DNA from 2 places in the Halalkalibacter kiskunsagensis genome. Region 1 is predicted to be linked to the other one. Evidence: a T-box and tRNA genes for the amino acid it is inferred to sense, from the RefSeq annotation. Region 1 holds a T-box; the other holds one or more tRNA genes.
The links. The T-box of region 1 lies ahead of tyrS (tyrosine--tRNA ligase). A T-box ahead of a tRNA ligase gene usually reads a tRNA of that ligase, here a tRNA-Tyr.

Region 1 (11,715 bases):
ACCCTGAAGTAGTTCGGTGGGGAAAGAAGGTATTTGACCTCCGTATTCACGATACATGGTGGATGACAGAAACAGGAGCACAAGTTATTTGTAACTATCCAGCGATGGAAGTTCGTCCTGGTTCTATGGGAAAACCTATACCGGGCATTAAGGCAGCGATTATTGATGATAAAGGCAACGAGCTACCTCCTAACAGAATGGGGAATTTGGCTATTGAAAAAGGATGGCCCTCAATGATGCGTTCTGTTTGGAAAAATGAAGAAAAATACAACAGCTATTTTGAAATAGACGGATGGTATGTTTCAGGAGATTCTGCTTACATGGATGAAGATGGATACTTCTGGTTCCAAGGCCGTATTGATGACGTCATTATGACTTCTGGTGAACGTGTAGGTCCATTTGAAGTAGAAAGCAAGCTTGTCGAACATCCTGCTGTTGCAGAAGCAGGAGTGATAGGAAAGCCTGACCCTGTAAGAGGGGAAATAATTAAAGCATTTGTAGCCCTTCGTGATGGATATGAAATCACGGAGGAATTAAAAGAAGATATTCGTAACTTTGTAAAAAAAGGTCTCGCAGCGCATGCAGCACCACGTGAAATTGAGTTTAGAGAAAAACTTCCGAAAACTCGTAGTGGTAAAATTATGAGACGGGTATTAAAAGCATGGGAATTAGATTTACCAACAGGTGATCTGTCTACGATGGAAGATTAGTTCAGTAATGTCCAAAAAGGATCTGTCTCTAAAGTTGAGTCAGATCCTTTTTGAGTAAGACTAAGACTAGTTTAGGAAAAATGGTCAGCCTTCATGCAGATAAGGCTGACCATTATAATTAATCCACATCCTCTTCTTCGTCTTCTTTTTCTTCCTCGTTATTAGCCTCATTCTCGTCTTCTTCAGGATCAGGCTCAGGATCAGGCTCAGGATCAGGCTCAGGCTCAGGCTCAGGCTCAGGATCAGGCTCAGGTTCAGGATCAGATGCATAGTTAGATCCTTCTGCAAATGAAGAAGCTGATGATTCCCGTCCTTCAGAATCGACGGCTGTTACATAATAAGAGTAAGAGTCATTATTGACCGTAAAGCTCGTGCTTTCATTTCCTTTTACATGATTATATAACTTATAATCTGTACTTCCGTTTGCAGCTCTGTAGATACGATACCCAACAATATCGTTGTCGGAATGCTTTGACCATGAGAGCGTATTGCCATTTAATCCGATTCCTGATACGACATCAGGTTTGCGACCGTTATTTGGAGCTTTTTCATCGGTAATTAAGTTTTTCATATTATCAGGTAGATAACGAGAAATGTCACTAATGTTCCAAAAGTCGTCTGAGACCATGACACCTTCTTCAGTAAACTCTGAAGGTGTAGAGGAGAGAGCTAAATAGTTCTTTCCATTTATCGTAACATAACGAGCGTTGTCTAGGCTGTCATCAGTCTTAGAAGGAACAAATTTCGAGTTAAATAAATCTGTTGTTACGAGTCCAGCATCTTGACATATTTTAGATGGAAGCAAACCAGTTAGGCTACAAATAGAGCGTGAGACAATTCCGTCTGGTCTTGCAAAGCGTTCGCTAGGAGCCATTAAACTTGGTTGCTCTTTGTAGGCAGCATTCGCAAGATTAGCCCATATTTGTTGTGTTCTTGGCCCGTACCTTAATCCATTAACAGTGGTAGAAATTTGTTCACTCTGATCGTAGCCAATCCACACGCCTAATGTTACATTTGGATTCGTTGCGACAAACCAGGAATCACGAGTATTACTTGATGTACCAGTTTTTCCTGCCCAGTCTGCAGAAAAGCTCAATCTGCCTGGTAGAGAACTAGCGGTCCCGCCCGCTTTTAATACATCTCGTAACATATCAATCGTTAAATAGGCTGTTTGTGGACTGAAAACATCTTCCTCAATCGGTTTGTGTTCATAAATTATTTCTCCACCAGGTGTTTCAATTCGATTAATTAAATACGACTCAACATATTTTCCACCATTCGCAAAGGTAGCGTATGCATTCGTATTTTGTTCTACTGTGACGCGAGGAGCGCCAAGGGCAGCTGATTCAAATGGTTCACCTTCATATTCCATTTGAAATCCTAATTTTAGAAACGTTTCACTTAACTGCTCATGTGGTACCATCTGAAAGGCCCGAACTGCTGGGACATTACGAGAACGAGCGAGTGACTGTCGAACGGACAATAATCCTTGATGCCCATGATCAAAGTTTGAGATAGGACCTCCACCTGTGTAATTATGTGGTGTATCTGGGACTACAATTCCAGGTTGGACAGCTCCAATTTCCATAGCAGGCGCATACGCAAGCAGTGGTTTCATAGTTGAACCATTCTGTCTGTACGCTCGTGTGGCACGATTGAACTCTCTGCCATAAACTTCCTCACGCCCACCAACAAAGCCTTTAATCGCACCAGTATGGTTTTCAATTAAGACAGCGCCTACTTCTTCTTGTTGACCATTTTTCTCCGGACCAAAAAGGTGATCTGTTTTTACAGCTTCTTGCATAGCTGTATAAATGCCTTCATCTATTGTTGTATGAATTCTGTATCCGCTGCTTCGTAATTCTGTTGCAGCATCTTCACGATAACGAGATAGTAATTCGACTTTCTCATCTTCTGTTAGCTCTTTAAGATCATTGTCACTAGCAAGCAATTTTTGCTCTGCTAAAACATCCGCTGCTCGACGTAATACCTCATTCGTTAAATAAGGATACTTCTCAATCGATGCAGTTGTTGGTTCTGGGAAATGCTCACGAATGTCATACGCTAGTGCTTCCTCATATTCTTCTTGTGTAATAAATTTAGCATCTAGCATTCTTGATAGAACCGTTCTCATTCGGTTTAAGCCAGGATCTAAGTTCTCTTTAATTTCACCACCGGGTAAGAATGGGGTATATCCAAATGGACTTTGTGGCAAACCGGCAATATAGGCTGCTTGCGGAATGGAAAGTTCACTAGCTTCGACACCAAAAATTCCTCTTGCAGCAGCTTGAACACCAGCGATTTGTCGTCCTGATGCATTTCGACCAAATGGAACAATGTTTAAATATGCTTCTAAGATTTCATCTTTATCAAGAAACTGCTCTAAGCGCATCGCAAGGAGAATTTCTGTTGCTTTCCTGTCAAATGAAACTTCGTTAGTTAAGATTTGATTTTTAATTAATTGCTGTGTTAATGTACTTCCTCCTGTTTGAAGAGTGGAATTCGCAAATTCCTGAAAGGTTGCACGCATAATTGCTTTAGGGACAACCCCTTCATGTTCATAAAAATATTCATCTTCTGTAGCAATGATTGCGTTTTTTAAATGCTTAGAGATGTCGTCTAAAGCAACTTGATGCCTTTCTATATCAGAAGGCAACTCACCTAAATAGACATCGTCAGCAAAAAATACTTGACTCGTCTCTTCATAGTCATAAATTTGTGTACGCATTTCATCGGCCGTACGAAGCGGTTCGTCTTTTACTAATGCAGCAAAATAACCTGCAGCCGTTCCACCTAAGAAAAAGAGCGACATACAACCAACAATTAAACAAATAAGAAATAGATTCCAAAACACTTGGTATGTAATGCCGATTCTACGGAATACTTTTAATTCATGCAATTTTTTTGGAAACCTTTTGAGTTTCTCTATTAATGTTGAAACGTTATTTTTCATAGCAAACCTCCCATATATCAGTAAATATTATATCATATGGTGTCGATTGGTGATATGGTTTAAAGTCAATTGACAATGTAAGAAACATATGGTAAAAACATTTTAGAACAATAAGTGAATATGAAATGCGAAGAATGATGAAAGTAGTCCCTGCTTCCCTGTAAAAGAGAGCTAATGGTCGGTGTGAATTAGTACAAAGGTAGAGGATGAATTACAGTCAGGAGCTTTCTTTGTGATAAGCAAAGAACGGATAATACCGTTACATGAATGAAGTGGGAGGGAAGAATCTATTTCTTTTCTTCAACAAGGGTGGTATCGCGAGACCTCGTCCCTTTTTTAGGGGAGAGGTCTCTTTTTTTTATAAGTTCTGACTAGGTCTGACAGAACTGACGCGCAAAGAGAAAAACCTTGCAGTTTATAGATCAAAAAGATGGTTTTTCCTTTTTTGATTGACTCGACTAGAATATAGAAAATGAGGTATGGATGATGGAAAAAGAGATGAAGTTAACAGAAGCGCAACAAGCAGAAGTAGAAAAACAGTTAGACTATTTGCAACGAGGGGTTGTTGAAATTGTTCCGGAGGCTGATTTCAGAAAAAAAATTGAAAAATCAGTAGTAACAGGAAAACCTCTTAAAATTAAGCTTGGTATGGACCCATCAGCACCAGATGTTCATATTGGTCATACGGTTCCGCTTCATAAGCTTCGTCAGTTTCAAGAATTAGGACATGAAATTCAAATGTTAATTGGTGATTTTACTGGTCGAATCGGAGACCCAACTGGAAAATCAGAAACACGTAAGCAATTAACGGATGAGGAAGTGAAGAGGAACGCGGAAACGTATGTTGAGCAATATGGAAAAGTGCTCGACATGGATAAAGTAACGATCTATTATAACTCTGAATGGTTAAAGCCACTTCAATTTGAAGATGTTGTGAAGCTTGCTGCTAATATGACAGTGGCTAGAATGTTAGAACGAGATGACTTTGAGAAACGTTATAAGTCAGGTCAACCGATTTCTGTACATGAGTTTTTCTACCCTCTGATGCAAGGGTATGATTCAGTGGCACTTGATACGGATATTGAAGTGGGTGGAACGGATCAGAAATTTAATCTTCTGATGGGAAGAACGCTACAAGACGCTTATGGAAAAGAGAAGCAAGTTGCAATGACGTTGCCCCTTATTGAAGGTCTTGATGGCGAAAGAAAGATGTCTAAATCGTTAAATAATTATATTGGAATCGATGAAGACCCTAATGAAATTTTCGGCAAATCTATGTCTATTCCAGATGAGTTAATGATTAAATACTACAAATTAGCTACTGACTTACCAATGGAAGAAATTGAGAAGCTTGAAGCAGATTTGAAAGAGGGAAGAGTTCATCCACGAGATGCGAAAATGAACTTAGGAGCTAGGTTTGTTGAGATGTACCATAGTAAAGAAGCTGCTGATGAGGCAAAGAATTATTTTCAAACTGTTTTTCAAAAACGTGCACTTCCTACAGATATTCCTGAAACAAAGTGGGAGGGCGACTCAGCAATATGGATCGTTGATTTACTCGTTGAATTAAAGATGCTCAGTTCTAAAGGCGAAGCGAGAAGAATGATCCAAAATGGCGGTGTGAAGATCAACGAAGAAAAAGTGGAAGATGTACAGTTGCAGGTGGATATGAAAGAAGATCTGATTCTTCAAGTTGGAAAACGTAAATTTATGAAAGTAACAAAATAAATAAAGTCGAGAGGTAAGACTAAGTAAGTCCGATAATATTTGAGAACACGAGAATTAGTATAGGGGAATCAAGTGTATAACCACCTAAGTTATACACTTGTTTTTTTTACCGTTATATTAGTTCAATGATACCCAAGCAGAGAGGAAATAAGCGAACGCGGGAAAAAATTGAGCTTTTATGAACATATTCTTAATATAGTTTAGATACTAATACATATAGACTCGAATCACTTTGATGAATCCCTTTTTATATGTTTGCTCTACACTTAGATTAAGATTCTCGACTTTTTTATAAAAGTCATTCTTAAGAAAAGGAAAAAAGCCAGTCCAATAGACTGACTTTTTTCTGTAAGACTTAACGTGAATAGAATTCAACGATAAGAGCTTCTGTGATTTCAGCAGGAAGTTCAGCACGTTCTGGAAGACGGCTGTAAGTTCCTTCTAAGCTTTCAGCATCGAATGTTACATAAGCTGGAACAAAATCCGTTCCTTCAAGAGATTCTTTGATGATAGCAAAGTTACGTGATTTTTCACGAACACCGATTGTTTGACCAGGCTTTACGCGGTAAGATGGAATATCAACGCGACTACCATCAACAAGAATATGACCATGGTTTACTAATTGGCGAGCAGCACGACGTGTGCGAGCAAGACCCATACGGTAAACTAAGTTATCAAGACGAGACTCAAGAAGAATCATGAAGTTCTCACCGTGAATACCAGGCATTTTACCAGCATCATCAAAGATACGACGGAATTGACGCTCATTAATTCCGAACATGTGACGAAGCTTTTGCTTTTCTTGTAGTTGTAAACCATATTCAGAAAGTTTCTTACGTTGTGTTGGACCGTGTTGCCCTGGAGCATACGGACGTTTTGCTAATTCTTTCCCCGTACCGCTTAGTGACATTCCTAAACGACGAGATAATTTCCAAGATGGACCTGTATAACGAGCCATAATTTGACTCCTCCTTGTTATTTTGATGTTGCAAAATAACAACCGCTTGGCAATCTCATACAATGTTCATTTTGCTTTCATGCATCTTCGCTTCGACAGCTAGAAGTTACACGATGCACCTCGATATGCAGCCGCACGAGGAACAAAATGGCTACCAATGTACGTTTACCTTGGCTGTCTTATTTCACACAAACACCATTATATGAATTTAAAAATGAAAAGTCAATAGTAACTAGAGATAACCCTTTTCTAAAGTTTATAACTTATTTTTCGCAAGTAGGAGTAAGCATAGTATAATTGGATATGGAAAGTAAATGAAGGTTTACCAATTAAATCTTTCGTGTACGGAACAGGCAGGGGAGTAAGTTGTACTAGAAGGAAGTTCAACCTAACCTTATTTGAAGGAAATACAAATGAAAAAATTGTTGAATAATAGAGGGGGTTTGTCGAGCGATTATTAGAGGAAAATGACTATCTTGGACGAAACAAATACTAGAGAAGGAAATGAAGGGGGACTACCACTATGAAGGAAACAAAAAAGGAAAAGATAATTGATGCTGCTGTACGACTCTTTCAAACGCAAGGTTATGATGGTACTTCTGTCCGTGATATTGCTAGTAAAGCGAACGTCAATGTTGCACTTGTCTCCTATCATTTTGGTGGAAAAAAAGGACTATACGAAGAACTAATGACTCAATTCCTTGAAGGGTATCTTAAAGTAATAAAAGGGGAAGTAGATAAGACGTTTGGCTCATGTAGAGATCAACTGTTGTCCTTAATTCATTCACTTCTTGAATATCAGTCTACGAATCATTTTGTAGCTAGAATGGTTCATCGCGAAATGACAATGGACTCTGTCTTAGTACGTGAACTAATGTCAACATACCTTAGAAAAGAAAAGCACGACCTAGAAGGCTTAATTCGTACTGGGATGAGAAGGGGAGAATTTAGAAAACAGGCGATTGATTTTGTTGTTATTCATATACGTACGATGATCATCATGCCGTATCAATCTCCCCACTATTTAAGTGAATTGTATCAAATTACTACAACCGAACCATATTTTATTGACAGATATATGAAACACATAAGACAGTGGGTTGATCTTTGCCTTTGTAAACATATGGAACTTAGTACGTCCACGTCTTATCTACTACCAAGGTCTATCTCACAATAATATTTGAGGTTTTTTAAGGCTCGCATTAGGCGAAAGTTGTTGATAACCGCTTAGCAAACTACTTGCTTGGTGTGCATCTGACCCATAAACTAATGGGATATCCAAGCTGATGGCTTGGTCAATAATGACGTTACTTGGATAGGGTTCCCTGCATAATGGTTTTATGCAACCAGCTCCATTGTAGTCGAGCTCATATCCTTTTTTCTTTATTTTTTTTAAAATATCCAATGTTTCATCAGTGAAAGGGGATGATATTGGGAATTTTTTATGAAATTTTCGTGCTAGTGTAATATGACCGATTCTTTTCGGGTGAAACGGACCTAAGTCTGTTTCAATAGATTTCGCTACAGTATCATAATAGAGCTTATAGACAGCTTCTACTGAACCTAACCTTACAATCGCATCACCAAATACCTCAGGACTATAATCAATACATAGATAATCAGAGGCAACCTTTAAGAAATGAACCGATAGAATGCTATCATCTAAAACCGGACCTACTTCGTTCAAAAAGTCAGATATCTCCTTTTCAAACCCTTCAATAAAATCTATTTCTAGCCCCAGATATACATTTAATTTTCCTTTGTAGAATTGCTTTATTGCTTGAACTTCCTTTATATAGTCTTCTAGAAATGCACGACTCATTGCACTATCCTTTTGTGGAGTTGGATCAACAAAAGATGGAGGCAGTGGTGCGTGCTCTGCAAAAGTAATACCTTGAATTTGATTTTCTATTGCCGCTTCACAGTATTTATGAAGAGAATCTTTACTACCATGGGGACAATAGGGACTATGTACATGACCATCATGTATAATAACCACTAAGTCTCACTCCTTTAAAAAATAATGGTGAATTTGAGAAAAAAACCGAGCATAAGTTCTATGCTTTTTACAAATATAGTACCTTTCTTTTTGGCTTAAACCAATCTAAAAAAAGCATACAAAGTAGCATTTTCATGGTATCATAATATTTATCAAAATCGTAAAAATCTTAGACAAATTTGTCAAAAATAGAGGGTTTTTGTTTTATATGCCGAAACAACAAGAAGCTTAAAAATGTAATGTTGTAGATTAGAAGAGCGGAAGAAAGGAGTCCTCACATGATTTATTTTATCTATCCAGCTATAGCGCTTATAGTCATTTTCATAATTGTGAGTGCAATTATGCGGAAGCGTATTTATAAAGAGGTTGATCGATTAGAGGAATGGAAAAATGGAATACTGAACCGGGATATCCCGGATGAAATTGGTAAAGTAAAGCGACTGCAAATGTCCGGACAAACAGAAGAAAAGTTTGAAACATGGCGAAGTGAGTGGGATGAAATTGTCGGAACCATTTTACCTGATATTGAAGAACGTCTCTTTGACATAGAGGACTATGCTGCTAAAAATCGCTTTAAAAAAGCACAACAGGAATTAGCAACTACGGATCAAAGGCTTGTTGGGATTGAAGACCAAATCAAACAACTTTTAGAAGACGTGCAAAGTCTTGTTTCTAGTGAAGAACAAAATCGTACTGAAATAGATGAGGTTCGGTCAGCCTATAAAGAGCTATTTACAATTATAACTAAAAAAAGAGGTTCTCTAGGTCCTGGACTTACTGCATTTGATGAAAATATGGATAAAATCAATGAATTGTTCGAGTCATTTGACCAATCGACTTCTGATGGAAGTTACTTGCAAGCAAGAAATTATCTACTAGAAGCTACTACTCTACTTAAGGAATTAGAAGAGTTAATTGAGCGCTATCCTAGACTTCTCGTGCAAGTCGAAACAAAAATTCCCGCTGAGGTGAAAGAGATACAAAACGGCATGGAGGAAATGGATCAAGCTGGCTATCAACTCGAAGCATTTTCGATTCAGTCTAGGTTAGAAATGATTGAGAAGGAATTAGTAAAAATCAAAGAGGATTTATTCGTTTTAAAATGTGATGGAGTCGAGGACAAGCTTACTGAAATGTCTAATCAAATTGACCAGCTTTATGAGATGTTAGAATTCGAAGTTGAATCAAAACAATATGTATTTACTAAATTAGACGAATTAACAAATCAGGTTCAAATAAGCAGAGAAAAAGTTGAAGCATTATTTAATGAAACGGTGGATGTTCAGCAAAGTTATTTCATCTCTGATCAGCAAATAAATGAGCAAAAGCAAATGAAAGAAAATGTACATAACTTAACGAATAAGTTGTATGTTCTATGTGACTTAGCAGACAATCAAAAACAAACATACACGTCGATTAGAGACTTAGTTGATGAATGGCAAAGTGAAATGATTAAGTTAGATACTCGTATTGAACAAGAAAAAGAGACTTTGTTTGCTCTTCGAGAAGATGAGCGGAAAGCAAAAGAAACCTTACATTCTCTTCAGGATACGATGGTTGAGATGAACCGTGTATTAAAAAAGAGTAATATTCCAGGATTGCCTAATCGAGCACTTGATCAATTACAAAGTGCTGAAGAGAAAATTATTGATGCTTCGAATCAGCTACAAGTAGTTCCACTTGAACTCGGGCGTGTAAACGTGTTAGTAGAAGAAGCTACAATAATTGTTGAGGAAAACAGTGAGTTGATTCATGAAATGATTGAATTAGCTGAACTAGTAGAACGTGTTATTCAATATGGAAATCGCTATCGTAGTCGTTCGGAAAAAGTGGAAGCTGGTTTAAATGAAGCGGAATTACTTTTCAGACAATATGAATATGAAGAAGCACTTGATTGTGCTGTTCGTGTAATAGAAAAATATGAACCAGACGTTCTAAACGTTGTAAAAGAATATTTGCCTGTGTAAGATGTAGAAAAGGTCTGATTAAGGAGTCGAGTTACTTCTTGGTTAGGTCTTTTTTTTATGAATTAACAAAATGATAAGCGGTTACGAGAATTTACGCGAGTTCTTCGGTCGAGAAAGAACTCGGAGTGAGTTTGATTTATTTTTTTAGGGATCTTGCAAAAGCCAAGTTTTTCTATTGTCATTTAACATTTTTGTGCTAACATATATGGATGCGTAGAGTTAGAACGAGACTTTAGGAGGGAAGATGAGATGATTTACTTAGATAATAGTGCTACGACGAAACCTTATCCAGAAATAGTTGATACTTACTCAAAAGTAGCATCGACTTACTTTGGGAATCCGTCCTCTCTTCATTCTCTTGGGATGCAGGCTGAAGGTCTTGTAACAGAATCCCGAAGCAGGATAGCGAATGTACTTGGTGTAAAAGCAAAGGAAATCATATTCACTTCTGGTGGAACAGAGGGAAATAATATAGCAATAAAAGGCACGGCTTGGGCAAAAAGAAGTCGCGGAAAGCATCTTATTACGACCCAAGTGGAACATGCTTCTGTTTTCGAAGCGTTTGCTCAGCTTGAACAAGAGGGCTTTGAAGTGACCTATTTACCAGTTGATCATGAAGGGAGAATTCATGTTTCAGAGCTTGAGTCTGCGATACGACCAGACACGACTCTTGTTTCTGTTATTCATGTAAATAACGAGACAGGTACGATTCAACCTGTTTATGAAATTGGGCAATTATTAGGGAACTTTCCACAAATTCATTTTCATGTTGATTATGTACAGGGACTAACGAAAGTCCCTTTGAATATTCGAAAAGCAAGGATAGACCTTTGCTCATGTTCTGCTCATAAATTCCATGGTATGAAGGGAACTGGATTTTTATTTGTAAGAGAGGGACTAAGAATCGATTCATTGTTTCATGGGGGAGACCAGGAAAATCAGCTACGTGCAGGTACAGAAAATGTAGCTGGTATTGTTGCGATGGCTAAAGCACTACGTGTCGCTTTTGAAAAACAAAGTAGGCATAGCGAGCTTGTACGTCTACGTGAGCAATTAATTAGAGATCTCGAAACAATTGAGGGAGTCGTTATAAACAGTCCAATCAAACATGTAGCACCTCATATTATAAACTTTTCGATACTTGGGACGAAACCTGAAGTAGTTGTCCAAGCGCTAACAGCAAAAGAGGTCTATGTATCTACGAAGTCAGCTTGTTCGTCCAAATTATCTGCACCGAGTCGAGTGCTGAGTGCGATGGGATTCAGTGAAGAAAGAGCTAGTTCAGGGATCCGTGTAAGTTTTTCATATGAGACAACAAAGCAAGAGATAGATCGATTTATAACGGAGATTAAAGCTATTATTCCGGAATTACGGGAGGTAATCAATTCATGATGTATGAT
Region 2 (11,715 bases), on a different contig from region 1:
AGTAGCTCAGTGGTAGAGCTATCGGCTGTTAACCGATCGGTCGTAGGTTCGAGTCCTACCTGTGGAGCCATTTTTATGCTTCCATAGCTCAGCCGGTAGAGCACTACCATGGTAAGGTAGGGGTCAGCGGTTCAAGTCCGCTTGGAAGCTCCAGAAGAATACATATATAACACGCCTTTTCAGAAATGGAGAGGCGTTTTTTTATTTGTTTTGAACTGCCATTTTTGAATAACTGTCTATAAATATTGTTCGGAATACATTTTAAAAGAATGTTCCTTGTTTGCAGGAATTTCGCTATCGGAATACATCAAGTATGGCTACAACTCACCAGATTCTTTTGTAAGAGCTTTTCATAATATGAAAGGTTAACACCAACAGAGGCCAGGAATAATGGCGGCTCACTTAAAGCTTATCCACGGATGACCTTCCAGTTCAATAAAGGGGGAAGTGAAATGAACTAGAGGCATTTCATCTCGTTGGTAATAAGGAAAGAGTTCCTAGGAGTTAATCCGGAGATTGCCTCCATGTGGAAAAATTCAAATGAAGAAACCAACGAGCTGTTTCGGCACCTCGTTTTCGGGCTTCTTAAATCATAAAAAAAGATATAAAGTAAAATGCAATTTACAAACTTAGAATTGTGCCGAATACCACAACGGCAACAAAAATTTTTTAATCACTGTGCATCTAAGCTGTATGGGAATCGACCATTATCTCTTTAATTGATTCTTCGTTAGTCCTGTTATCGTACCAACCAGCTTTATATCGATTCCGTAATCGAGCATACATTCCGCCACTTGTATCTTGGTCTCCTCTTTTGCTTTATGTTGCACATAGTCTAGTAATGTAAGTAATTCTTCACGGGAGTAATAAGGACTGTGATCGTTCATTATTCCAACACCCCAACCTTTTTTATCTATTATAACGAATATACGTTCGTATTTTCAATAGGCTAATTTTATTTTAATTTTTTTATTAAAAGTACTTGTCATTCGATTTATATTTAGATATAATATTTTTTGTCAGTAAGAAATGGCCCGTTGGTCAAGCGGTTAAGACACCGCCCTTTCACGGCGGTAACACGGGTTCGAATCCCGTACGGGTCACCATTTTATAGTGGAGGATTAGCTCAGCTGGGAGAGCACCTGCCTTACAAGCAGGGGGTCGGCGGTTCGATCCCGTCATCCTCCACCATATGCCGGCCTAGCTCAATTGGTAGAGCAACTGACTTGTAATCAGTAGGTTGGGGGTTCAAGTCCTCTGGCCGGCATCGTTTCATTTTATAGTGGAGGGGTAGCGAAGTGGCTAAACGCGGCGGACTGTAAATCCGCTCCCTCCGGGTTCGGCGGTTCGAATCCGTCCCCCTCCACCATTTATTGGGCTATCGCCAAGCGGTAAGGCAACGGATTTTGATTCCGTCATGCGTAGGTTCGAATCCTGCTAGCCCAGCCATTTTTTGAGCCATTAGCTCAGTTACGAGCAAAGCTTCTAGAAATAACATCGAGTTGTTCCGACACAGCCTGCTTCAAAGCATTGCTAGAAGAGGAAGGAACAGGGGAGACAACGAAGCGAGACCTCGTCCGAAAGTGTCATGAAATACATCATTAGAAAATACATCATGAGCCATTAGCTCAGTTGGTAGAGCTTCTGACTTTTAATCAGAGGGTCGAAGGTTCGAGTCCTTCATGGCTCATAACTTCTTCATCTCTAAAATATACGCGGAAGTAGTTCAGTGGTAGAACACCACCTTGCCAAGGTGGGGGTCGCGAGTTCGAATCTCGTCTTCCGCTCCAAATTTATTGGGGCCTTAGCTCAGCTGGGAGAGCGCCTGCCTTGCACGCAGGAGGTCAGCGGTTCGATCCCGCTAGGCTCCACCATTAATGAATTTATAATCCAAACCATAGAAGTGTCTATGGTTTTTTATTTTGATTCAATTTATTGTTTGATAGTAATCTTAGTTAGTAAATTTTCATACTCATTTAACAGTTGATCAAGTTTTTGACTGTATTTAAGCATTTCCTCTGAGATAATAGAGGTGTTTTTTGCAGTTTTATTTAATAATGATCTGTATTGCTCGATCTCGATGAGAAGTTGAGTTTCCTTCTTCATTATTCGTCCCACCTTTCTAGAATGATCAAATTCAACTTGGATACATCTAGTTCCTTTTTCTTTAATCGACTGAAAAAAAGGTACTTATCTATACCCCTTTTGTTTAAAACGAAACATCTATTTCGTGTTATGATAGTAATTGACAAAAAAATGACAGAAACTTGAAACGTAAATGGATGCTATTACGTAATACAAGACAGAATGAAGTAGGTAGGGATAGGGAATGGATACAATTGTAAAACGGTTAATTCGGGAAGTGAGGAAAGGTGATCAACAGGCATTTGCAGAAATTGTCGAACTTTATAAAGACAAAGTCTACCAAGTAGCTTATCGGATGGTCGGAAATATGCACGAAGCACAAGATGTGGCTCAAGAAGCGTTTTTACGAGCTTATACAAATATTGATCGATTTGATATCAATCGCAAGTTCTCGACTTGGTTATTTCGGATTGCAACGAACGTAGCGATTGATCGGCTTCGTAAAAAAAAGCCTGATTTCCATCTTCAAGATGAAGTTCAAGGGGCAGGAGGGTTGACGTTTGAGTCTCAGTTGGCCGCTGATGAAGAACGCCTAGAGGATCAAGTGGTAACAATGGAGATGCAAGAGTGGGTGCAACATGAAATCAATCAGTTGCCTCCGAAGTATCGAACGGCAATTATTTTAAAATATTTAGAAGACTTATCGATAAAAGAAATCAGTGAGATTCTTGATATACCATCATCTACTGTGAAAACAAGAATACATCGTGGAAGAGAAGCACTAAGAAAGCGGATGCGTCATGTATAGAAAGAGGTGTGAAACATGAAGTGTGAACAACAATATGAAGAGTTAATTCAAAAAGTCGTTGATGGTGATGCTACTATAGAAGAAAAAAACAAATTAGAAACGCACCTTACTACCTGTACTTCTTGTAAACAACACCTTCATGAGTTAAAGAAAGTAATCGCCTTTGTGCAAAGCTCATCTCATATAGAAGCTCCGGAGGGCTTTACAGAAAACATCATGGCAAAGCTACCAGAGCGAAAACCAGTTTCAAAGTGGAAACAATGGTCACGTAAACATCCATTGCTTATTTCTGCAGCCATATTCTTTTTCCTTATGTTAGCAAGTATAGCCTCTCTTTGGAACACAAACGATGAGCAGGTCGTCGTTACAGGATCTGGTCAGGTGCAGATTGATCAAGAGAGTGGAAAAGTGATTGTTCCAGAAGGTGAAGTGATTAAAGGAGATTTAGTTGTTCGAAATGGACAACTGCAAATAGATGGGGAAGTTCAAGGGAACGTTCTACTTGTGAATAGTGAATCTTACTACGCATCAGTAGGGCATGTATCTGGTGAAATTCATGAATTAAATCAGGTGCTAGATTGGGTTTGGTACCATACAAAACGCTTTTTAAAAGAGGTCATATCGATTACTGATCAAGAGGGCTCAAACGAGTAGAGCCCTCTTTTGTTGTATATTTCAACTTTTTTCACATACTATGATATAATGGGACAAGCGAAAATGAATTGGTATTATAAGGATTCGCCACCGATGTATGTTAATGGTTTGGAGGAAGAGCCATGTTTTCTTTAGAAGAGTTTCAGTTGCTTAATTATGTTGGTCAAATTATAGATATATTGCTTGTAACTTATGTTGTGTATAAGGCGATAATGATTATTAGAGGAACAAGAGCTGTACAGTTGGTGAAAGGAATTACTGTTATTTTAGCTGTATGGTTTTTGAGTCGTTTTTTAGGGCTTAGAACGCTTGAATTTTTAATGAACCAGACGATTACGTACGGGCTACTTGCGATTATTATTATTTTTCAACCTGAACTTAGGAGAGCACTAGAGCAATTAGGAAGAGGAAGGTTGTTCACTAGTAGGACCGTCCCTCAAGATGATTCTGTTAAAAAGTCCGTTGAAGCAATAGTTAAGGCTTCGACCTATATGGGCAAGCGTCGGATTGGTGCGCTCATGTCTTTAGAAAGAGAAACCGGAATGACCGATTATGTGGAAACAGGAATTCAAATGAATGCCAATTTAACGTCTGAGTTGCTCATTAATACATTCATACCAAATACCCCTCTTCACGACGGGGCGGTCATCTTAAAAGGGAATACGATCTTAGCGGCTGCATGTTATTTGCCTTTATCAGAAAATCCGTTTATCTCAAAGGAATTAGGAACAAGGCACCGTGCAGCGTTAGGCGTAAGTGAAGTAACCGATTCGATTACCATTATTGTATCGGAAGAAACAGGAAGTATTTCTCTTACAAAAAATGGTGAACTACATAGAGAGCTTGATGAAGAAACGTTACGTAGTTTATTAGAGCGAGAACTTCTTATTGAAACGAAGCAAACAACCACTTCACGTTGGCAGTGGGGAGGGAAGAAAAATGGATAAACTGTTTAACAGCCATTGGTTTGTTAAAATTATCTCTTTCTTTATTGCGTTAATGCTTTTTACAATGGTGAATATTGACAATGTGACGACACAGCCTGGTGTGCTTCCAGCGATATCACCTGCGTCTTATACGCTCGAGGATGTAGAACTGACCGTTTTGTACGATGATGAAAACTATGAAGTTACGGATAAAACAGAACATGTTCAGGTGAATTTGAAAGGACCACAGAGCTCTCTTACATTGTTCCAACTAACAAGACCTTCTTTTGAAGTGTTTGTCGATGTTAGAGAACGAGGGGAAGGTGTCCATACATTAAGTGTGCAGCACCGTAATTTCCCGAGTGATTTATCAGTATCTATTGTTCCACAATATGCTCGGGTTGAACTTCAGGAAAAACAAACCGTTTCTTTTCCGGTACAAGTTGATATTATCAATTCTGGTGAAGTAGAAGAAGGCTATTCAGTTGGAACTCCTATTGTCACTCCAATTAATATTGATGTGACTGCTGCAAGAAGTTTAGTGGCAGATGTAAGTGTAGCAAAAGCGTATGTTGATGTTGCAGGAGCTGACAAAACGATTGAAGAAACAACACCGGTTAGATTATACGATGAAGATGGGAATGAGTTAGCGTTAACAATGGAACCTCAGGTAGTAGATGTGAAAGTACCTATTACAAGCCCGAATCGCTTAGTACCCACCAAGGTAACACGAACTGGGGAACTGCCAGAAGGAGTTAGTATTAATGAGGTTAAAATTGAACCGGAAGAAGTTACGATTTATGGTCCAACGGATATCATTGATCGAATGAATGTGGTTGAAGTAGGCGAAATCGACCTTAGTGAATTAACAGAAAGCCAAACATTTGAAATGACGATTCCAGTCCCTCCAGGGGTGGAGAGAGTATCGCCTGCAGATGTAACCGTTACTGTTTCGATTAGCACAGAAGAGGTAGAAGAATTTACTGACATACCTGTGGATGTCATTGGTGGGCGTGAGGACGTGGATGTCACGTTTAATGGCAATGAAACTAGAGTCGTAACAATAACGGCAAGAGGGTCCGAGGAATCATTAGAGAGGTTAACGTTATCTGATATACAAGTATTTGTCGATGTGAGTGATTTATCAACAGGTGAATATGATGTAGAGGTACAAATAAATGGACCTCCAAATATTAACTTTAGTTCAGTTGAAAATACAATTCCAATTGAGATTACATCGCGTTCTGAGTGATGAGTTGTTTGAAGGAGAGAATGAATAATGGGAAATTATTTTGGTACTGATGGTGTACGAGGGGTTGCCAACACAGAACTTACCCCAGAGCTTGCATTTAAACTTGGTAGAATAGGTGGGTATGTTCTAACAAAAGATACGGAAAAACCCCGAGTCATTATCGGGCGTGACACGCGCATTTCCGGAGAAATGCTTGAAAGTGCTCTTGTAGCAGGGCTTTTGTCAATTGGGGCAGAAGTTATGCGGTTAGGTGTAATTTCAACTCCTGGAGTTGCTTTTTTAACAAAGGCATTAAGTGCAAATGTAGGAGTGATGATCTCAGCATCGCATAATCCGGTTCCTGATAATGGAATTAAGTTTTTTGGACCAGATGGATTTAAATTGCTAGATAATCAAGAAGAGGAAATTGAGCGTCTCCTAGATAGTGATGAAGACGAGCTACCTAGACCTACTGGTGGTGAACTTGGTCAACTGAACGATTATTTTGAAGGGGTTCAAAAGTATTTACAATTTCTTAAACAGACTGTTCAAGAAGATTTCTCAGGAATTCACATTGCTCTTGACTGTGCGCATGGAGCAGCATCATCACTCGCTCCTCACCTTTTCGCAGATTTAGAAGCCGATATCTCAACGATGGGAACGGCTCCAAATGGGGTAAATATTAATGAACAATGTGGTTCAACTCACCCAGAGGCTCTAGCAGCGTTTGTTCTTGAAAAAGGAGCACAAATTGGCCTAGCATTTGACGGAGATGCCGATCGCTTAATTGCGATTGATGAGAATGGTGAGATTGTCGATGGTGACAAAATTATGTTTATTTGTGCAAAGTTCATGAAAGAACAAGGTTGGTTAAAACACGGAACGGTTGTCTCTACGGTTATGAGTAACCTTGGTTTTTATAAAGGGCTGGAAGAAATAGGGGTTGAAACGAAACAGACTGCTGTAGGTGATCGTTACGTTATGGAAGAAATGAGAAAAGGTGGATTTAATCTTGGAGGAGAGCAATCGGGGCATATTATCTTCCTTGATCATATTACAACAGGAGATGGTGTCTTATCGGCGCTACAACTTGTTAATATAATGAAAGCAACAAATAAACCTTTATCTAAGTTAGCTTCTGAAATGGAAACATTCCCACAGAAGCTAGTGAATGTCCGTGTCACGAACAAACATGCGGTGACAGAGAACGAGCGTGTTCGTGAAGTGATTGAGCAAGTGGAAACTGCCATGGCAGGGGAAGGGCGTGTTCTTGTGCGCCCATCAGGAACAGAACCACTTGTACGTGTTATGATTGAAGCAAAAACAGCAGAACTTTGTAAACAATACGTTGACTCCATTGTCGCAGTTGTAACAGAAGAAATGGGTTTAAACGAATAACCTAAATATGCATAAGTAGCACATGACATGCTACTTATGCATATTTTTATATAGAGAGTGTATCCTAACTCTCAAACAATTTGTAAAACCTTGACTTGTAATTGACGTCGGCTTTTGGCTGAGGTATGATGAAGCGAGTCAATAATAGAAAGGTGGATCGACTAAGATTATCGATTAAAAGCGCCTGAACTATACGCTAAGTATAGTTGACGAGGAGAGGGAGTATCGAGTGTTCGGCGGATGCCCTCCGGTTGAAAGCATGACAACCGATAGACTTCTGTAAAAAACAAAGAGGCAACTCTTTGCACAAAGACAGAAGTAAGCATGCCTTCTAAAAAAATAAGAGTGGGGGCAAGTTTGTCCCTTAAGGTTACTTGCCCCCAAATCTGGGAGGTAATTTATTTTATGTGCGGAATTGTTGGGTATATTGGAACTGATGATGCGAAAGAGATTTTATTACGTGGGCTAGAAAAGTTGGAATACCGTGGCTATGATTCAGCGGGTATTGCCGTTGCCAATGAAGAGGGCGTACATGTCTTTAAAGAAAAAGGACGGATTGCGTCACTGCGTAAAGTAGTCGATGATAACGTTAATAGTACGGTCGGAATTGGTCATACTCGCTGGGCAACACATGGTGTGCCAAGTCGTGTTAATGCTCATCCGCATCAAAGCGAAACAGCAAGGTTTACGCTTGTTCATAACGGTGTAATTGAGAACTATGAACAATTAAAGAGTGAATATTTGACGGATGTCATTCTTCATAGTGAAACAGATACAGAAATTATCGTTCAACTTATTGATCGTTTTGTAGCAGGAGGCCAATCAGTTGAAGAAGCGTTTAGTCATACATTATCTTTGTTAAAAGGTTCTTATGCACTGGCTCTTCTTGATAAACAAAATGTAGAAGTAGTCTATGTTGGGAAGAATAAAAGTCCACTTCTGATTGGTGTAGGCGAGGGTGTAAATGTTATTGCGTCTGATGCGATGGCCATGCTACAAGTGACGAATCAGTTTGTTGAAATTATGGACCAAGAAGTTGTCCTTGTTTCACGTGACGATGTGACAATCAAGAACCTAGACGGTACCGTTATGACACGTTCACCGTATACAGCTGAACTGGATGCGAGTGACATTGAAAAAGGCACATACCCTCATTTCATGCTAAAGGAAATTGACGAGCAGCCTTTTGTCATTCGTAACATCATTCAGAAATATCAAAACGAAGATGGTACAGTTCGTTTGGATGAAGACATCCGTAGCGCAATGAAATCGTCTGATCGTATTTATATTATTGCAGCAGGCACGAGCTATCACGCTGGTCTAGTTGGAAAACAACTGATTGAAAAGATTGCCGGACGCCCTGTTGAAGTTCATATTGCGAGCGAATTTTTATACAATATGCCGCTTTTATCCGAAAACCCACTCTTTATTTTCATTTCACAAAGTGGTGAAACAGCCGATCTTCGCGGTGTGCTTGTTGACGTGAAAGAGAAAGGCTATAAAGCACTAACGATTACGAACGTACCTGGATCGACACTTTCTCGTGAGGCTGACTTTACACTCCACACGTATGCTGGTCCTGAGATTGCTGTTGCATCAACGAAAGCTTACACAGCGCAAATGGCTGTTTTAACTTTACTTGCTGTTGATACGGCAAAGGCTAGAGGCATTAAGCTTGATTTTGATCCGATACAAGAGCTTGGTATTGTCGCAAGTGCGATGGAAGCCCTATGTGATCAAAAGGAAAAATTAGAGCAAATTGCTCGAGATTATTTATCTGTAACAAGAAACTGCTTCTTCATTGGCCGTGCAGCTGACTATTTCGTTTGTTTAGAAGGAGCTCTAAAGTTAAAAGAAATCTCGTACATCCAAGCGGAGGGTTTTGCTGGTGGCGAATTGAAGCATGGTACAATTGCTCTTATAGAAGAAGGCACTCCAGTTGTGGCGATTGCAACTCAAGAGCATGTTAACTTAAGCATTCGCGGAAATGTAAAAGAAGTAGCAGCTCGCGGTGCGTACCCGTGTATCATTAGTATGGAAGGCTTAGAACATGACGGGGATGCATTTGTTATTCCAAAAGTTCATGAGCACTTAACATCACTAGCGACCGTTATTCCATTACAGTTGATCTCTTACTACGCAGCATTACATCGTGATTGTGATGTTGATAAGCCGCGTAACTTGGCGAAGAGTGTGACGGTGGAGTAAGGGGAAGTGTGATTGTGTTACCTGTTGTTGATTACAAATAAAGTCGTACCGTTTACAATAAAGTTATACCGGTTTCAAAAAAGTTGCACCGTTTTACCCCTTTGGATATGGTTTTATCCGAAGGGGTGTTTTTATAGTGAAAAGGAAAAGAACATCCGAAGTTGAAATGCGACTTAAGTAACTGTTGAGTGACAATAGAGTTGTTCCGTTAAAGGGCCAGATTGTTGATGAAGAATTGCCGATTTTTGCAACCGATTTCAACTCCAAAGATTTTAAATGTCCAAAACCAAAAATATAGAAATATTACCTCTGAACATTCTGTTATATTTAAAAAAATGATGAAGATCTAAAGCTTTTTATTCTGTTTTCTAGTAATTTTTCAGATATCACTGATGAAAAAAATGTATGGAGGTATCTAATTGTGAAAGTAAATTTACAGGACAATTTTTCAATATCAAAATTAGTTATCGGATGTATGCGAATGAATGAATGGAATTTCAGTATAGAACAAAGTGTAGAATTTGTTGAATGGTGTATTGAACAAGGGATTACTACATTTGATCATGCTGACATTTATGGTGGAAATCACCATAACGAAGCTCTATTCGGTGAAGTTCTTAAAATGAAACCCCAGTTAAGAAATGAAATGGAAATTATCACAAAATGTTCAATATGTGTTCGTAATGATGAAAACCCTAATATAAAAACGAGATACTTCAATACTGATAGGGAGTACATAATAAATCAGGTTAACAAATCAATTGAAAAACTAAACTGTGATTACATTGATTTATTACTCATTCATATGCATGACTTGCTAGTTAATCCGAAAGAATTAAATGATACTCTTAATGAATTAAGAGATAAAGGAAAGGTTAGATACTTTGGGCTATCAAACCATAATCCATTGGAATTCGATACACTACAAAAATATGCGGATGTAAAATTAGTTACACATCAATTTATGTTGCATCCTCTGGGAATTGAAAATTATAAGAATGGAACAATGACCCATTGTTTAAAGGAAGGAATTCATCCGATGTTTTGGTCACCATTAGCAGGGGGGAGAATTTTCAATCCTACTAATGCCTTAGAAGAGAACATGAAGAATGTATTAGAAGGTATTAGGCAAGAACTTCACCTAGAGGAGATTGATGAAGTTATTTATAAGTGGCTTCTTATGCATTCATCAGATCCTATAATAGTATTAGGAACTGGAAATAGAGAGCGTATAAAGCGAGCAATACATTCGCTAGGGGGTATGCAGATGACAAGAGAACAATGGTACAAAATCCTCATAGAAGCAGGCTACAAATTATGGTGAGAATGTCAAAACCCCTTGCAAACATTATTATGACTTGAATGATTTGAGACACGGCAGTACGACATTTTTTATTGAAGTAATGGATAGCTTATGAGCAATATCTTTTGTTCTATTCAGCTAAAATTATTGCTGGACGATCTTCAATTAAAGGGCGCGATTGCTAAACAGTGGTAATCGCCTTTTCTATATTGAAAGTAATTAGTCCTTAATTGTACATTCAATTGTGCATATAAATGTAACATCAGCATCAATAAAGTCAGCTAGTCAATGCAAAGCGCATTGACTTTTTTCTGTTGTAACAAAGATGTTGAGTTCAACTACTTTTTTATTGATAAGTACTAAAAGACCTAGAAAAAATATATTTTCACAAACGAAAAACCGGCAGGAAAAAAATGTAATTTTGTAGAATTAACTTATCGCTAGTATTAATGCGGTCTTCCGTGGAGAGGAGTTCCGGTAATAGCTTTTTACTTATTTGATATATTTGGGAGGAAATAGGATGGTTGGAGTATTAAGAAAATTATTATTTTTAGTATTGATTATTGCTTTATTAGCAAGTTTATCAGTAAATGCGTTCGCTGAAACAAACGAAAACAGAAATCAGGATCAATACCAAGCAATGAAAACCGAAAAAGAAAAAGAGGTTAAGAGTCAACGTGTTGAAGCAAAAGTGAAATCAGAGGGTCATGAGTTAAGAAATTCATCTCTTTTCATCCAAGAAAAGGGTAAATCGACAAAAGCGTATCAAGTTTTGACAGACTCAACTGGTAAGTTAAAAACAAAGTTACCAGATGGATCGTATACGATAATGGCTATAAATGAGGCTGATACTTGGTATAATGCTAACGCATCTTTTTCTGTAAAAGATGGCAAGGTTAAAGGGGCAAAAGAGAATGAAATCAATCTTTCTCAAAAGAGTAAGATGAAAGAGCCTAAAGGAAAAGCTCAACATAATGTTCAAGGAACATTAACGGAAGGAACCAAAGGACTAAAAGGTGATCTGCTGATTGCTAAATACACAGATGTAGAGTATGAAGAAGAGGTTTTTATCGTTTCAAGTAAAAAGAATGGACAATTTTCA

Region 2: it has a tRNA-Tyr gene. The T-box ahead of tyrS (tyrosine--tRNA ligase) is inferred to sense a tRNA for this amino acid. The anticodon was not compared.

What each region holds. Positions count from the first base shown of each region.
Region 1 is NZ_JAXBLX010000008.1:45,711-57,425, reverse strand. Features, by position in the region: gene acsA (acetate--CoA ligase) at 1-710, shown strand, start outside; gene SLH51_RS06360 (transglycosylase domain-containing protein) at 829-3,663, opposite strand; T-box leader at 3,785-3,999, shown strand; gene tyrS (tyrosine--tRNA ligase) at 4,150-5,391, shown strand; gene rpsD (30S ribosomal protein S4) at 5,747-6,349, opposite strand; gene refZ (forespore capture DNA-binding protein RefZ) at 6,873-7,526, shown strand; gene hisJ (histidinol-phosphatase HisJ) at 7,518-8,348, opposite strand; gene ezrA (septation ring formation regulator EzrA) at 8,627-10,315, shown strand; gene SLH51_RS06330 (cysteine desulfurase family protein) at 10,565-11,707, shown strand; gene thiI (tRNA uracil 4-sulfurtransferase ThiI) at 11,704-11,715, shown strand, end outside.
Region 2 is NZ_JAXBLX010000047.1:25,573-37,287, reverse strand. Features, by position in the region: tRNA gene SLH51_RS20295 (tRNA-Asn) at 1-70, shown strand, start outside; tRNA gene SLH51_RS20290 (tRNA-Thr) at 78-153, shown strand; partial or broken gene SLH51_RS20285 (AraC family transcriptional regulator) at 244-572, shown strand; gene SLH51_RS20280 (hypothetical protein) at 708-887, opposite strand; tRNA gene SLH51_RS20275 (tRNA-Glu) at 1,032-1,106, shown strand; tRNA gene SLH51_RS20270 (tRNA-Val) at 1,116-1,191, shown strand; tRNA gene SLH51_RS20265 (tRNA-Thr) at 1,195-1,267, shown strand; tRNA gene SLH51_RS20260 (tRNA-Tyr) at 1,285-1,369, shown strand; tRNA gene SLH51_RS20255 (tRNA-Gln) at 1,375-1,449, shown strand; tRNA gene SLH51_RS20250 (tRNA-Lys) at 1,618-1,690, shown strand; tRNA gene SLH51_RS20245 (tRNA-Gly) at 1,716-1,790, shown strand; tRNA gene SLH51_RS20240 (tRNA-Ala) at 1,799-1,874, shown strand; gene SLH51_RS20235 (aspartyl-phosphate phosphatase Spo0E family protein) at 1,933-2,106, opposite strand; gene sigW (RNA polymerase sigma factor SigW) at 2,330-2,893, shown strand; gene rsiW (anti-sigma-W factor RsiW) at 2,909-3,547, shown strand; gene cdaA (diadenylate cyclase CdaA) at 3,670-4,494, shown strand; gene SLH51_RS20215 (CdaR family protein) at 4,487-5,725, shown strand; gene glmM (phosphoglucosamine mutase) at 5,753-7,102, shown strand; gene glmS (glutamine--fructose-6-phosphate transaminase (isomerizing)) at 7,508-9,310, shown strand; gene SLH51_RS20200 (aldo/keto reductase) at 9,732-10,634, shown strand; gene SLH51_RS20195 (carboxypeptidase-like regulatory domain-containing protein) at 11,134-11,715, shown strand, end outside.